2 regions of the Streptomyces sichuanensis genome follow, and region 1 is predicted to be linked to the other one. Evidence: riboswitches for the same ligand, from Rfam matches in the RefSeq annotation. Region 1 holds a riboswitch; the other holds the start of a gene.
The links. Region 1 has a riboswitch for cyclic di-AMP ahead of LE181_RS15790 (transglycosylase family protein). Riboswitches for the same ligand answer to the same signal wherever they lie in the genome.
Positions count from the first base shown of each region.

Region 2: linked by a shared signal. The riboswitch ahead of LE181_RS29485 (C40 family peptidase) and the one ahead of LE181_RS15790 (transglycosylase family protein) in region 1 are both predicted to bind cyclic di-AMP.

Region 1 is NZ_JAIXMK010000047.1:14,724-22,493, reverse strand. Features, by position in the region: gene LE181_RS15805 (DUF501 domain-containing protein) at 1-364, opposite strand, end outside; gene LE181_RS15800 (FtsB family cell division protein) at 410-880, opposite strand; gene eno (phosphopyruvate hydratase) at 1,012-2,292, opposite strand; gene LE181_RS15790 (transglycosylase family protein) at 2,549-3,322, opposite strand; cyclic di-AMP (ydaO/yuaA leader) riboswitch at 3,327-3,550, opposite strand; gene LE181_RS15785 (transglycosylase family protein) at 3,771-4,706, opposite strand; gene LE181_RS15780 (cytochrome P450 family protein) at 4,908-6,176, opposite strand; gene LE181_RS15775 (DUF6479 family protein) at 6,190-6,624, opposite strand; gene LE181_RS15770 (nucleoside triphosphate pyrophosphohydrolase) at 6,707-7,711, opposite strand; gene LE181_RS15765 (SurA N-terminal domain-containing protein) at 7,746-7,770, opposite strand, start outside.
Region 2 is NZ_JAIXMK010000166.1:73-7,842, reverse strand. Features, by position in the region: gene LE181_RS29510 (FUSC family protein) at 1-386, opposite strand, end outside; gene LE181_RS29505 (DsbA family protein) at 1,057-1,677, opposite strand; gene LE181_RS29500 (MarR family winged helix-turn-helix transcriptional regulator) at 1,785-2,279, opposite strand; gene LE181_RS29495 (YchJ family protein) at 2,457-2,876, shown strand; gene LE181_RS29490 (carboxylesterase/lipase family protein) at 2,927-4,420, opposite strand; gene LE181_RS29485 (C40 family peptidase) at 4,525-4,998, opposite strand; cyclic di-AMP (ydaO/yuaA leader) riboswitch at 5,003-5,153, opposite strand; gene LE181_RS29480 (endo alpha-1,4 polygalactosaminidase) at 5,400-6,233, opposite strand; gene LE181_RS29475 (spherulation-specific family 4 protein) at 6,266-6,973, opposite strand; partial or broken gene LE181_RS29470 (NAD-dependent epimerase/dehydratase family protein) at 6,970-7,770, opposite strand, start outside.

The DNA of each region.
Region 1 (7,770 bases):
TCGGGAAGCCCTCCAGCACCTCGATCGCGTCGCGGCGCGCGAGGTAGTCCTCGTGCGCGGCCCGGTAGGCGGCGGCCAGCTCCGGGTCGGTCGCCAGCCGGTCCTGCATCTCCTTCATCAGGCCCGAACCCTCCAGCGTGCCGATGGCGGACGCCGCGCGGGGACAGGTCAGGTAGTACGTCGTCGGGAACGGCGTGCCGTCCGGCAGCCGGGGGGCCGTCTCGACGACGTCCGGCTGGCCGCAGGGGCAGCGGTGCGCGATCGCGCGCAGGCCCCGCGGCGGGCGCCCCAGCTGCTCCTTGAACGCGGCGATGTCCGCGTCCGTCGGCTCGGTGGGCTCGGTCTTCGGAGGAGGGGTGTCCATGTGCTCGCTCGTGCTCGCTCGGTCTTGTCGAAAGAATGTGCAGGGTCAGCGGTGGCCGTCGGAGCCGTCCACGCCGTCGAAGAGGTTGCTGTACCAGGGGCGGTCGGCGGCGCCCTCGTCCCTGCGCGGCCGGTTCGTGCCGCTGCCGTCCACCACGGTGTAGCCGGTCTCGCCGGGGCGCACGAAGTGCAGGTGCTCGCGCGCCTGCTGCTCCACGTACGCGGGGTCCTCCAGCCGGGCCTTCTCGTCGCGCAGCCGCTGGACCTGCTCGCGCGCCTGTTCGGTGCGGTGCCGCTGCTCGGCGATGTCCGAACGCTGGGTGACCCACTGGCGCATGGGGTAGGCGAGGGCGACGACGAGGGAGCAGACGACGAGGGCGAGCAGCGCCGCACGGCCGGTGAGCCGGCTGCGCCGCGGGGGTCCGGCGCGGTAGACCCGGGCCGCCGCGGGCCCCTGCACCAGCGCCGTGCCCAGCGCCTTGAGCCTGGTCGCGGTGGAGAACCGGTCCGCGCCCACGTCGCCTCCCCTGATGAGTCCGCTACGAACGTACGTCCCCGGACACGGTACGGGACCGCGGCCGGGGACGTACGGCGACTGGCGAGAAGGTCAGCCCTTGAGGCTCAGCCGTGGAGCTCGGCCCTCGGGGCTCAGCCCTTGAAGCGCGGGAAGGCGCTGCGGCCGGCGTAGACCGCGGCGTCGTCGAGGATCTCCTCGATGCGCAGCAGCTGGTTGTACTTGGCGACGCGGTCCGAGCGGGCCGGGGCGCCGGTCTTGATCTGACCGCAGTTCACGGCGACGGCGAGGTCGGCGATGGTGACGTCCTCGGTCTCACCGGAGCGGTGGGACATCATGCACTTGAAGCCGTTGCGCTGGGCCATCTCGACGGCGTCGAGGGTCTCGGTCAGCGAACCGATCTGGTTCACCTTGACGAGCAGGGCGTTGGCGGAGCCCTCCTCGATGCCGCGGGCCAGGCGCTCGGGGTTGGTGACGAACAGGTCGTCGCCGACGATCTGGACCTTGTCGCCGAGCTTCTCGGTGATGGTGTTCCAGCCGGCCCAGTCGTCCTCGAACAGCGGGTCCTCGATGGAGACCAGCGGGTACGCCTCGACGAGCTCGGCGTAGTACTCCGTCATCTCGGCGGCGGAGCGGTCCTTGCCCTCGAAGGTGTAGACGCCGTCCTTGTAGAACTCGGAGGCGGCGACGTCGAGCGCGAGCGCGATGTCCTGGCCGGGGGTGTAGCCGGCCTCCTTGATGGCCTCAAGGATGAGGTCGAGGGCCGCGCGGTTGGACTCCAGGTTCGGGGCGAAGCCGCCCTCGTCGCCGAGACCGGTGGACAGGCCCTTGGTCTTCAGCACCTTCTTGAGGGTGTGGTAGACCTCGGCGCCCCAGCGCAGGGCCTCGGAGAAGGACTCCGCACCGATCGGCGCGATCATGAACTCCTGGATGTCCACGTTGGAGTCGGCGTGCGAGCCGCCGTTCAGGATGTTCATCATCGGAACGGGCAGCAGGTGCGCGTTCGGGCCGCCCAGGTAGCGGAACAGCGGCAGGTCGGACGCCTCGGAGGCGGCGTGCGCGACGGCGAGGGAGACGCCCAGGATGGCGTTGGCGCCGAGCGAGCCCTTGTTGTCGGTGGCGTCCAGGTCGAACATGGCCTGGTCGATCAGGCGCTGCTCGGTGGCGTCGTAGCCGACCAGCTCCGGGCCGATCTGCTCGATGACGGCGAGCACGGCCTTCTCGACACCCTTGCCCAGGTAGCGGTTCGGGTCACCGTCGCGGAGCTCGATGGCCTCGAAGGCGCCGGTGGAGGCGCCGGACGGCACGGCGGCACGGCCCGTGGAGCCGTCGTCGAGGCCGACCTCGACCTCGACCGTGGGGTTGCCTCGCGAGTCGAGGATCTCGCGAGCTACGACGACGTCGATGGACGGCACGAGGGTCTCCTTCGTGTGTGCTGGAGTTCTGCAGCACGAGCCTAACGGGCGCCGGAGGCTGCGCCCGCCCTTGGACCGTTCCGCGGACCGAAAATTGGCACAAAAGCTGAAAGCACGGGACGAATCGCCGGTGTGTTCGCTCAACGGGGAACGGAACGCACGGACAAACGCCGGAGCCCCGCTCCGATGCGGCTCGGGGGGAAGGCGCATCGGAGCGGGGCGGTCCCGCGGACGAGCGGAGACGCTCAGCAGGTGATCAGCTGAGGTGCAGCTTCTGACCGGGGAAGATCAGGTCCGCGTTGTCGATGATGTCCTTGTTGCGCTCGTACAGCTTCTGCCAGCCGCCGTCGACCTTCTTGGCGTCGGCGATCGAGCCGAGGGTGTCGCCCTGCTTGACCTCGTACTCGCCGTTGCCCTGCTTGACGGTCATCGGGGCGGGGGCCGGGGCGGCGTGCTTCGGAGCGGCCTGCTTCCGGGCCGGGGCGGCGCTCTCGGCGTCCGCACCCTGCTGGGCCGGCTTGGCGTGCTTCGGCGCCGCGGGGCGCTCGGCGCGGTCGGCGTGGCTCTTGCCGGAGACCGCGCCGCGCTCGCCGGTGGTGGACTTCTTCGAGGTGGTGGACTTCGAGGAGCCGGAGCCGGACACGTCGACGTTGGCCTTCGGGCCGCCGGCGGTCAGACCGCCCGCACCCGCGCAGCCCCAGGCGCCGGGGCCCTGCATGGCGAGGAGCCGCTCGGCGACGGCGATCTGCTGGGCCTTGGTGGCCTGGTGCGGGTACGAGGCGTACTTGCCGCCGCCCGCGGCGTCCCAGGAGGACTTCGAGAACTGCAGGCCGCCGTAGTAGCCGTTACCGGTGTTGATGGACCAGTTCCCGCTGGACTCGCACTGGGCGACCTTGTCCCAGGTGGAGACGGAGGCTGCGTTGGCGGAGGTAGCGACCATCAGCGGGGCTGCCACGGCGACGCCGGTGACGCCGGCGAGCGTGACGATGCGGACGGCCTTGGACGGACGACGGTGCTTGCCCTTGGACATAAGTCGGTTTCCTCACCGACGCCTACGAGGTGAGCTGTCGGGTTCGGGCTGTGAGTTTGCCCGGCCCGGTCCGCTTGCGCGATCCGGGCTTCACCCCAAGCCGTCCCGCCCCTGCGGCCAGTTGGCCGTCGGTCCGGTCCGGCGCCTTACCTTGGTTCCCCCGCTCCTGCCAACGGCGCTTGCGCGACGACTCCCCCGGCCGTCGGCAGGATTCGGCGTGACGACCGTGGTGCTCGCGATGGCGAGCGGTGACGACGTTAAACACAGGCGGCCGACGGGTTCAAACCCCACTTTTCAGCCACAGTTGCCGGAAGTTACCTGCAGGAACCTCTTGTTTCCGCAGGTGAGAGGGTGTTTGCACGGAACGGACGGGCGCCGTCCAGGCCGAAGTCAACGAGACCCATGTCTCACTTTCGACTGGAACGGACATTCGCCCCGAACCCCCCGACTATTTACGGATATCGAGCCGCTGACCAGGCTGGATGAGATCCGGATCGGATCCGACTGTTTTTTCGTTCTTCTGATAGAGCGTCTGCCATCCACCGTCGACCGCGTGCTCCTGCGCGATGACTGACAGGTTGTCACCGGGCCGCACGGTGTAATCGCCGGCGGCGGGCACGCCCGTACGGCCGGCGTCACGCGAGGGACGGTCGGTGGCGTCCGGGCGGTCCGGCTCGGCGCGGTGCTTGCCGCTGCCGGGCTCCCCGGCCGCGTCGCCGGGCTTCTGCGAGGTGTCGGGCGCGGGCTCGGCGGGAGTGCCGGACGGGGTCCCCGAGGGCGTGCCGGAGGGGGTGCCCGAGGGCGTGCCGGCGGGCGTGGTGGGCCCGTTGGAGGGCTCGGCCGAGGGGTCCTTGCGGTGCTTGCCGTCCGCCTCGCCCGGGGTGCCGGTCGCGGGCGCCGACGGGTCGGTGGCCGGGGAGGGCGTGCCGGGCGTCTGCGACTTCTCCGGCGCGGGCGTGGATCCGGGGGCCGGGGCGGACGGCTTGGGCGTCTCGTGCTCCGGCGCGGCGGGGGTGGTGCGCCCGGGCGCGGGCTTCTCGGTGGTCTCCGGCTCGGGCGTCAGGACCCGGCCGGGGTTCACGTCCGGCGCCGGGGAGCCCTTGGAGAGGCCGGAGCTGACGGCGCAACTGCGCCAGGCGTCGGGGCCCTGGGACGCCAGGATCCGCTCGGCGACGGCGATCTGCTGGGACCTGCTGGCCAGGTCGGGGCGGGGGGCGTAGGAGATACCGCCGTTCTGCTCCCACATCTCCTGCGTGAGCTGGAGCCCGCCGAAGAATCCGTTGCCGGAGTTGGCGCTCCACACCCGTCCGCTCTCGCACTGGGCGACCTTGTCCCAGGTGCCGGTGTCCGCGGCGTTGGCTCCGGTGGCCGCCATGAGCGGCATCGCGATTCCTGCCCCCGTCACCCCCGCCGCGAGCACGATGGCGGGTATCTGACGGGGGCGTCGATGTCTACCGTTGGCGAAACGCATGTGATGGCCTTTCGGGTGGCGGCTGATGTGGTCGTCGAACATAGCGACGGGTCCGGGCCCTCACAAGCCGGATGTAGCCGAGGTCACGCGAAGGTCACGACGGGTGATGCGGTGTCATGCGGGGTTCGTCGGCGGGGTGAATTCGACGGGCAGAGTGCGCAATCCACGCATAATGAGCCCCCCGCGCCAGCGCAGTTCCTCCGGATCGACGGCCAGGCGCAGGTCGGGGAGCCGGCGCAGCAGGGTGGCCAGCGCGGCCTGTCCCTCCAGCCGCGCCAGGGGCGCGCCGAGGCAGTAGTGGATGCCGTGTCCGTAGCCGAGGTGCTGGTTGTCGCGCCGGGTCAGGTCGAGCGTGTCCGGGCCGGAGAACCGCTCGGGGTCGCGGTTCGCGGCGGCGAGGACGACCAGCACGGGGTCGCCCTCGGCGATGCGCCGGCCGCCGATGACCAGGTCCTGCGTGGCGAACCGCCAGGTGGCGAGCTCCACCGGCCCGTCGTAGCGCAGCAGCTCCTCGACGCCGGTCGCCAGCAGGGACTCGTCGCCGTCGTGCAGGGCGCGCTGGAGGCGCTCGCGCTGCCCCGGGTTGCGCAGCAGGGCGTAGGTTCCGTTACCGATCAGGTTCACAGTTGTTTCAAAACCGGCGAACAAGAGGATGAAGGCCATGGCGGCGGCCTCGTCCTCGGTGAGGTGCTCGCCATGGTCACTCGCCCTGATCAGTCCCGAGATGAGGTCTTCTGCCCCTTCTTCCCGCAGGGCCCCCCGCTTCCGGCGGATCAGTTCCGTGAGGTAGCCCCGCATCTTCTTCACCGAGCGGGCCACGCCCCCGCGCGGTCCGCCGCCGTGGCGGATCATCATCCCGGCCCAGTCCCGGAAGTCGTCCTGGTCCTCGGCGGGGACGCCGAGCATGTCGCAGATGGCGTAGATGGGGAGCGGGAAGGCGAACTCGTGGATGAGGTCGGCCTCGCCCCTGGCGGCGAAGGCGTCGATGAGCTGGTCGGTGAGCTCCTGCACGCGGGGCGCGAACTCCGCGACCCGGCGCGGGGTGAACGCCTTGGAGACCAGCCGGCGCAGCCGGGTGTGGTCCGGGGGGTCGATGTTGAGCAGATGCGTCATGAGGTTGGCGCTGCGCTCGCCCGGGATGCCGACCTTGCCCTTGCCGTGGGCGCTCTCGGAGTGGTGCACGGGGTTCTTCGACAACCGCTGGTCGGCGAGCGCCTGCCGGGCGTCGGCGTAGCGGGTGACCAGCCATGCCTCCACGCCGCTGGGCAGGGCGGTGCGGTGCACCGGGGAGTGCTCGCGCAGCCAGGCGTAGGCCGGGTACGGATCGGCGGCGAATTCCCAGGTGAACAGGGGTGGGGCGGGGGGCGTACGGTTCTCGTGCACGCCCCGACGCTACCTAGTGCGGGCCGCCCCCGCCGCTGCCGAAGGCGCCGCTGCTGCCCGGGTCCCACTTCTTGCGGTCCTCGGACCGCTCCTCGGGATGGCTGCCCGGGTTGTTGATCTCGTGCGGCAGCACCCGCTCCCCGTTGGCCTCCGTCTGCAGCTGGTCCGACTCGCGGTGCTCGGTGACGTAGCCGATGGCGCTCTCCTCGTCATCGTTGTGACCGGGCCCGTGATCGGGGGTGGCCGGTCCCCGCTCGTGCTCCTCGCGGGTCTGCCACGAACCCTGGCGGCGCTGCGGGTGGGCCGGGGGCGGTGGCTCCCTGTCCCGCCACCGCTGTCCGTACACGAAGGCGAGGATCAGCAGGGTGCAGACGCACAGCCCCACGATGAAGGGGGCGGTGCCGCCGACCCAGTGCGGCAGGGCGAGGTCCATGTGATCGGTGCGCATGGATGTCGGGTACCCGGCGGCCGCCCCGTCAAGACTGCACGGGGGCCGAACGGGTGAGCCAGGGCCTCCGCGGCCCCGTCCGTCACTCCCCCGCCGCCGCCTCCGCGGCCCGGATCGCGTCGCGGTACGTGCGGGCCGCGGCCCGCAGGGCCGTCTCCGGCTCGGTGCCGGCCGCCTCGGCCCGTACGGCCAGGGCCAGCAGCTCGTAGCCGATGCCCTCGCCGGCGGGCAGGGGCACGTCGAGCCCCTCGGTGCGCACCCGGGAGGCCAGCTTCGCCGCGAGGGCGAGGGCCGGCTGGCCCAGCGGCACGCCCTCGGTCACGGACTCGCGACGCTTCTCGGCGGCCTTGGTGCGCATCCAGTGCTCCTTGACCTCCTCGGGCGTCTCGGCGGACTCCTCGCCGAAGACGTGCGGGTGGCGGTGGATGAGCTTGTCGACGATGGTGGCCGCGACGTCGTCGACGGAGAACGGCTCGTCCGGGTCGTCCTGGGCGATCCGGGCGTGGAAGACGACCTGCAGCAGCACGTCGCCGAGCTCCTCGCGCAGCGCCTCCCGGTCGCCGGTCTCGATGGCCTCCAGCAGCTCGTACGTCTCCTCCAGCCCGTACTTGCCGAGGTCCTCGTGGGTGCGGATGCCGCTCCACGGGCAGACGGCCCGGATCCGGTCCATGACCTGGACCAGGTCGAGCAGGCGGGCGCCGGGCAGGTCGTACGAGCCGGGGAGCAGCTCCAGCGCGGGCATGGACTCGCGGCCGGAGCCGGCCAGCCGGGCCAGGCCGTCGGTGAGGGCGGACTCCCCCTCGGCGGAGGTGAGCACGACCACGGTGCGCCGCCCGTCGCGGCAGTAGTCGACCAGCTCGCGGGCGGCGGGCGCGGCGTGCTCGACCTGGACGCCGGCCTCGCGCAGATAGGGCAGCTGCGGGTGACCGGTGTCGGCACACACGACGCGCCCGGCCCCGCGCAGCGTCTGCCACGCGGGCCAGGACAGCAGGCCGGGGGCCACCCGGTGGCTGGTGGTGAGCAGGACGATGCGGCCGGCGGAGTCGGCCGCCCGGTCGCTCACGCGGTCGTTCACAGGGTCGTTCACGCGGTCGAGCCTAGGCGACCCGCTCCGCCGGGGCTCACGCCGGTTCTTGGGGGCCGGGC
Region 2 (7,770 bases), on a different contig from region 1:
TAGGGCGGGAAGCAGGGCAGGACGTAGAAGAGCTGCACGGCGACGCTCACCCCGGCCAGCCGGGGGCCGCCGACGCCGCCGAAGGAGACGGCGAAGCCGACGACGAACATGCCGCAGGCGGCGGCCCAGTCGCGGACGGCGAGCAGGGTCCCGGCGGTGACCATGAGGCAGCCCACGGGCACCATGGCCAGCAGGGTACCCGTGCGTTGCCGAGCGGTGCCGCCGAGCCGCGAGAACATCACCAGCGGCAGGGAGCCGAACATGGCGTACAGCCCCATGAGCGGGTCGCCCAGTCCGTAGGTGCACGCGTAGAAGCCGGTGCACCCGGCGATCGTCGCCCAGAGAGCACGCCGCGCAGCCTGCGCCCCGCCCCGCCGCCACGACAACCGACGGACCGCGGCACCTTCCCCCACCGACCCTCCGGCCGGACTACGGGCACGAACCATGACGCCTCCCCAGGCTAGGCCGCTCCGGGGCTCCCGCAACCGGGCCGGGCCGACGGCCGGGCGGGCGGCACGGCGAAGCCGGGGCGACGCCGCCGCAGGGGTATGCCGGGCTGCCTGCCGACCCACGGCGCTCCACCCGCCGGCCGGGGGCCGACACCGGCAGGGCAGCGCGGCAGAGCCGAGGCGACCACCGCCCCGGGGCACACCGGGCGGCCTGCCGACCACGGCGCTCCACCCGCCTGCCGGCGCCCACTCCCGCCGGGCAGCGCGGCGAATCCGAGCCGATCGCCCCCCCACAGGCACACCCCCCGCCCTGCGAACCACGGCCCTCCAACCCGGCGGGTGGCAGACACCGGGCGGGCGGCACGGCAAACCCAAGGCGACCACCGCCCCAGCGCAAGCCGGGCGGCCTGCCGACCCACGGCGCTCCACCCGCCTGCCGGCGCCCACTCCCGCCGGGCAGCGCGGGGAATCCGAGCCGATCGCCGCCCACAGGCAACCGCCCGGCCCGCGGAACACCCGCTGCCCCAGCAGCCGGCGGGCCACGGCGGGCCACCTGCCGGGGCCGGCGCCCACCGACCCGGGTGGCGGATCCGTCCGCCTCCTCCGGTCAGGCCGCCGCGGCGAAGGCCGCCAGGCGCTGTTCGATCTGGGGGGCGGTGGCGTGGCCCACGGCCAGGACGGCGGCGCGGGCGCCGTCGACCGCCAGGAGGGTGGGGAAGCCCTCGACGCCGTACTCCGCCGACCGGCGGAAGTCGGCGCGGGCGGCGTTCGCCGACGCCGGGGACGTGAAGGCGGCGACCACGGCGTCCGCGTCCAGGCCGGCCCGCTCCGCGACCGTGCGGTAGGTGCCGGCCTCGGAGAGGCTGAGCCCGTCGACATAGAACGCCTCCTGGAGCGCCGCGGCCAGTTCCGCCGCCCGCTCGGGGGCGGCCTGGCGCAGGGCGGCCATGCCGCGGGCGGCGGCCTCGGAGTCCATGACGAACGAGCCGTCCGCGATCAGCCGGTCGTAGGCGGCGCCGAACGCGGCCCCCGTCATCTCGGCGATCTTGGCGTTGGCGCCCTGCACGTAGCCGAACTCCCGGATCGGTACCCGGCGGGCCCCGGTGAACAGGCCGCCCGAGACGACCTCCACCGGCAGCTCGGGCCGGCGGCGGGCGACCTCGGCCAGGGTGGCCGAGAAGCCGTGGGACCAGCCGCAGTAGGCGTCGAAGACGTAGACGAGCTGCATGGGGGATGCCTCCAGGGGCGGTGGTGCGGTGCCCGTCGGCACGGGCGGTTCATCTGCTCCAACAGTATCTGCTGCGTCAGACATTCCCGCGCGCCGCCCGGGATTCCTCACCGCAGCCGCGGCAGCGCGTCCCTGGCCGCGTGGCTGAGGGTCTTCAGGTCCTCCGCGAACCGCTCGCGGTGGTCCTCCGGCAGCGGCTCCAGGAAGAAGCGCCGGATGTTCTCCACGTGGATCCGTGCCGCCCGCACCACCGTCTCCTCGCCCCGGGGCGTCAGCCGCACCAGCCGTCCCCGCCGGTCGTCGGGGTCGGCGTCCCGGACCACCAGTCCCACCGCCTCCATCCGGTCCACGAGCCGGGTGACCCCGCCGGTGCTCAGCACGCGCTCCTGGGCGATCGCCCGCATCGGCAGTCCCGCGTCTCCCGCCCGGCCCAGGATCAGCAGCACCTCGAACATCAGGTGGCTGATCCCGCACTCCTCCTCGATCGCCCGGCCCAGGATGTACTCCAGCCGGTTCGCGGCCCCCTGCAGCCGCCCGAACGCCAGCACGAGGCCGTCGTTCGCCGCCTGCTCCGCCGTCGCGATCTCCGCTTCCCCTGCCACCTGGCCCCTCTCACCGCGCCTCGGCGCGCATGCGCCACCCCCGGAGCCTACGAGGAGAACGGCCGCACCGGCCGCACCCCCCGGGCCGTCGCCGCCGGAGCGCCGCCGGCGGGCACACAGGCGAAAGGGTGGTCACCCGATGGCGGGAAGGGTCGGGGCGGAAGGCAGAATCGGAGGGTGTCCAGACGAACGAGCCCACGCCGGCAGCCGGCGATCACCGCCACCTCACCGTGCCCCTGCGGGCTCGGCGCACCGTACGGGGAGTGCTGCGGCAGCCTCCACCAGGGCCGGGCGGCGGCGCCCACGGCCGAGCGGCTGATGCGCTCGCGCTACAGCGCCTTCGTGGTCCGCGACGCCGCCTATCTGCTGCGGACCTGGCACTCCACGACGCGGCCGCCCGGGCTGGACTTCGATCCCGGCATCACCTGGACGGGTCTCGACGTCCTGGGTGCCACGGGCGGCAGCGCCTTCCACCAGGAGGGCACGGTGGAGTTCCGCGCCCACTACAGGGTGGGAGGGGAGGCGGACAGCCAGCACGAGCTCAGCCGCTTCGTCCGCGAGGACGGACTGTGGGTGTACGTGGACGCGGTCGGCTGACCGGACCGGCGGACCGCCCCGGACGAGGGCGGGCCCGGCCCCCCTTGGCCTCAGACGAGGTCGAAGGGTTCGACGCCGTGGCCCTCCCAGATCCGCCGTGACGCGTCCTCGGGGTACGGGCCCGTTCCGGTCCCCGCGCCCAGGAGCCGGGTGAGCCGCCCGTCGGTGACCCGGTAGGCCGGCCAGCCCGGGTCGCCGTGGGCGGCGAACGACGCCCACGAGCGGCGCATGTCGTCCCCCAGGGCGAGCACGTCCCCGGGCGGCGGCTCGTCCCCGTGGAACAGGCGCGCGGCGGGGGCACTGTAGGTGCCGAACAGCAGCGACACGTCCAGGCCGTGGGCGGCGCCGAGGGCGGCGCCCAGCGCGGGCGCGGGCAGGCACAGCTCGTAGAGGTGGGCCGTGCCGCCGCCGGCGGAGTGGGCGTCGGCGAGGTGCAGCGACGGCATGCGGAACATCACGTCGCTGTAGAGCAGTTCGAAGAGCGCGGCCGGTGAGGCGTCCGGATGGGCGGCGCGGTAGGCCCGTTCGCCGTCGGGTGCGGGGGCCAGGGCGCGCAGCGCCGCCGCGGCGTCCTCGTCGGTGATCTTCTCGGGGTGGCCGGAGAGCACGAGGAAGGGGCGGAACTCGTCCCGGGTGTGACCGACCAGCAGGTCGGTCTCGCTCGCGCGGCCGTCGCGCAGGCTCCGCCACGGCACGTCCGGTACGACGTCACCGTCGACGACCGGGAGGAAGGGGACGCCCGAGCGGGCCAGCCGGCCCCAGCGGTCGGTGCGGGCGGGCAGTTCCCCCATGAGCGGGTCGACGGCGTCGGCCAGGCGTTGCGGGCTCACCGCGGCGAGCCCGGCGGTGGTGGGGGCGGTGCCGAGCCGGGCGGCCAGATCGGCGGTGACCTCCGCCGCCAGGGCGGGCGTCACGTAGAGGCCGGGCACGGACTGGGCGATGGCCCGGCGGAAGAGGCCAGCGGCCCGGGGGGCGGCGAGCAGCGTGGCGATCGAGCCCGCTCCGGCGGACTGTCCGCAGAGGGTGACCCGGTCCGGGTTGCCGCCGAAGCGGGCGATGTTCTGCCGCACCCAGTCGAGGGCGGCGAGCTGGTCGAGCAGGCCGCGGTTGTCCGGGGCCCCCGGGAGGTGGGCGAAGCCTTCGGCGCCCACCCGGTAGTTGAGGGTGACCACAATCAGTCCGCCCTGGCCGGCCAGGAGCGCGGCGTCGTACAGGGGATCGCCCGCGGCCCCGGAGACGTAGGCCCCGCCGGGGATCCACACCAGGACCGGCAGTCCGGAACCGCCGGGGTCCGGGGTCCAGACGTTCAGGGTGAGCCAGTCGGTGCCGGCCGGGTCCCCGGGGATGCGGGCGGGCCCGGACTGCGGTGGTGGCGGCCCGAAGACGAGCGCGTCGCGGACCCCGTCCCAGGGGAGGGGCGGCTGGGGCGCGGCGAAGCGCAGGTTTCCGACGGGGGGCCGGGCATAGGGGACGCCGCGGAAGACGGCGAGGCCCCCGGCGGTCAGTTCTCCGCGCACGACGCCCTGAGCAGTACGTATCTCCATGCCCTTAGCCCTCCCCCGCACCGCGCCATCCCATGTGTGCGGGGACGGCTGTGTGCGGCCCACCGTGTGGCGGCCCCGCCGGGCGGCGGGGCCGTGGAGCGGGGCTACTTGACGCGGCCGTACCAGACGCTGTTGGTCCAGATCTTCTCCAGCCGGACGGAGGTGCCGGGCTTCGGGGCGTGCCAGATCTTGTTGTTACCCGCGTAGATCCCCACGTGGTAGACGTTGCTGCCGCTGTGGAAGAAGACCAGGTCGCCCGCCTGCCGGGAGCCGCCGGACAGGTGCCGGGTGGCGTTGTACTGGCTGGCGGCGGTGCGCGGGAGGGTCTTGCCGGCCTTCTTGAACGAGTAGAGCGTCAGGCCCGAGCAGTCGAACCGGTTGGGGCCCGTGGCGCCGTACTGGTAGGGGGAGCCCTGCTTGCCGGCGGCGACCTTCAGCGCCTGTTCGCCGGCGGTCGCCGCCTGGGCCGCGGGGGCCAGGCCGGGGACGAGGACCGTGGCCGCGAGCGTGGCGGCGGTGACGGCCGACGCGGCGCCGGCCCGGGAAATGAGCGCAGGTATGCGAGGCATCGCAGACATGCCAAAGCCCTTCGGCATCCGCCTACGAAAGATGACCTGTCGGGTTCGGGCTGCGAAGTTGCCCGGCCACGGTGTGGCTTCACCCCAAGAACCACCGCGTTCGTGGTTCGTACTGCTTGGGTCTCCCGCTCCTGCCGATTCGTCGAATCGTTTCCGCACCCGGTGCGGCGGCAGGACTCGGCGTCCGCCCGGGTCGCCCGCCTCGGTGACGGGATCTTGTGTTCGGTGAGAGATCCTGCACCATCAGTCGCTCAAATTCGGGCCCCAAACGGTCATCTGTGAACTTCTTCACTTCAGATGCAAACAGGGAACCGCGGCAGTTCCACGGCCCGCCGCCTGCCGCTAAACCCCTTCCTCCCCGGGCAGTTGGAGCGCGGAACGGCCAACTCCGCGACGTGCGTTCAACACGGCTGCCGCCACGCGTCCAGCTCCAGCTTCTTCTTCATGGAACTGAGCCCCAGCCGCCCGGCCGTGCCGCAGAACTCCCTCGGGGACAGGTCGTATTCGACATGGAAGACCGCTTTGTTCTGTTTCACGAAGGGGGTGAGCTTCTCGCACTCGCCGTACTGGGCGCACTGCTCGTTGACCGCGAAATCGAAGTCGCGCACCAGCTCCGGGATCTGTTCGAGATCGTTCTTCAAACCGATGGCCAGTCCGCGGTCATGAGCGAGTTTGACCAGCATTCGGTTGAAGGCCAGTTGGTCGGCGGCGGTCAGCGAGAAACCGGTGCGGTTGCGGAATCCCTCGGTCAGATCCGGTTCGACCGCGTCGAACCCCTTCTGCCGGCACATGTCGATCCGCGCTGCCATGATCGGCCGCAAGGCGTCGAGACGGCGGATGTCCAGCCATTTCTCGCCGTCCCAGCCCTTGTTGTTCTTCCCGAGCACCGACTTGGGGAATTCAGAATGATCGGGACGGAAGTCCTCCCAGGCCCCGGCATTGATGTAACAGATCACCTTGCGGCCGCGGGCGTGCAGCTCCGCCACCGTCTCCGCCGAGTTCTCGAAGCCGTCGATGTCGTAGACGGGGACGTCGACCGAGGTGTCGACCTTCCCGCCGAGCTGCCACTGCCAGCGCAGGCCCGGCCGGGGCTGCCAGCGGCGCGACGCCGGGGGCGCCGAGCCGTCCGGCGCCGCGCTCATGCGGTCCACCGGACGCTCGTCGCCGCCCGGCGCCTCGTCCGGCGACGAGCCCGAACAGCCCGCGAGCACGAGCGGCAGCACGAGCAGCAGCACGCCCCGGAGCCCCGCCCCGGACGGCCGCCCCGTCACCGGGTGCTCCCCACGGCCCGTTCCCCCGCGCGGGGCACGCTGCACCAGGGGTTGGCCCCCGTGCCCGGAACGGCACAGTGCACCCCGGCCCCCCGGGCCGCGGCGGTCCGCGCGACCTGTGCGGTGCGGTCGGGCGGCACCGCGTGGACGAGGTGGCAGAAGCGGCCCGGCGGATGGTCGGCGGTCCACGCGGGCACACCGGCCCGCCGGTACGCCTCCCACGTCCCCTCGAAGGTGACCAGCAGGTCGGCGAGCGCGGCGTAGCCGGGGGCGGGATGGGTGCCCGGGTTCAGGACGACGCAGCGCGCGCCCAGCAGGCGGGCGGCGGTGGCGAGTCCGCGGTAGCGGGGCAGGGCCGCGGCGTCGGCCGCGGCCTGGTCGAAGAAGACGCCGTCCACGCCGTACCACCGACGGTGCCGGAGGACGTCGGCGGCCACCGCGCGGGGCGGCCGCCGGCCGTAGCCGGTGTCGACGTAGCCCAGCAGCCGCACCCCCGCCCGGCGCAGCCGTCGGGCGACGTCCCGGAAGGCGGGGTCACAGCTGCTGCCGGGGCCGTCCGCCACGTTGAGCACGACCGCGTGCAGGCCGGGGGCGGCCGCCACGAGGGCGGCCCACTCCTCGGGGTGGGTCGCCGGGTGCACGTACAGCGGGACGAGCAGGCGCCCGTCGCCGTCCCACGGCGCGTGCGGTGCGGGGCGCTTCATCGGACGGGCTCCGCGGGGCGGCCGCCGGCCCCGGCCCACAGGTCGGCGAGGGAGTCCTCCAGCCGGTGCCGGGGCGCCCAGTCCAGGGCACGGCCGGCGGCGGTGATGTCGGCCTGCTGCCAGGGGACGGCGGCGGAGCGGGGCGAGCCGTCGCCGTCCTCGTCGATCCGGACGCCGCCGGGCCCGTCGAGGCCGGCGGCGTGCAGCAGCCCCTCGGCGACGGCCCGGACCGGGCGTGCGGTGCCGCTGCCGACGTTGAGGACGCCGGGCAGCGGCCGCGGGGCCGTCACGGCGCAGACGACGGCGTCGGCCACGTCGCGCGCATCGACGAAGTCGCGGTGCGCGGAGAGGTCGCCGGTGCGCACCCGGCCGCCGGGGCGGGCCCGGTGCAGCTCGGTGGCGAGCCGGCCGGGCAGGGAGGCGGACGGGGCGCCGGGGCCCACGGGGTTGAACACCCGCAGCACGACGGCGTCGAGGCCCGAGGCGGTCACGGCGAGGGTGCCGGCGAGCTTGCTCGCCCCGTACAGGCCGAGGGGGCGGGCCGGGTCGGTCTCGGTGACGGGCCGGTGGCCGTCGGCGGGTCCGTACTCGGCGGCCGACCCCAGGTGCACCAGGCGTGCGTCGGGGGCGGCCGCGTGCAGGGCCTCGCACAGGGCGGCGGGGCCGCGGGCGTTGACGGCGGTGAGGGTCAGCGGGTTGCCGCCGACCGCCCCGGCGCAGTTGACGACCGCGTCCGGTGCGGCCTCGCGCAGGACGGCCGCGAGCCGGTCGGGGACGATCGTGGCCAGGTCGACGGA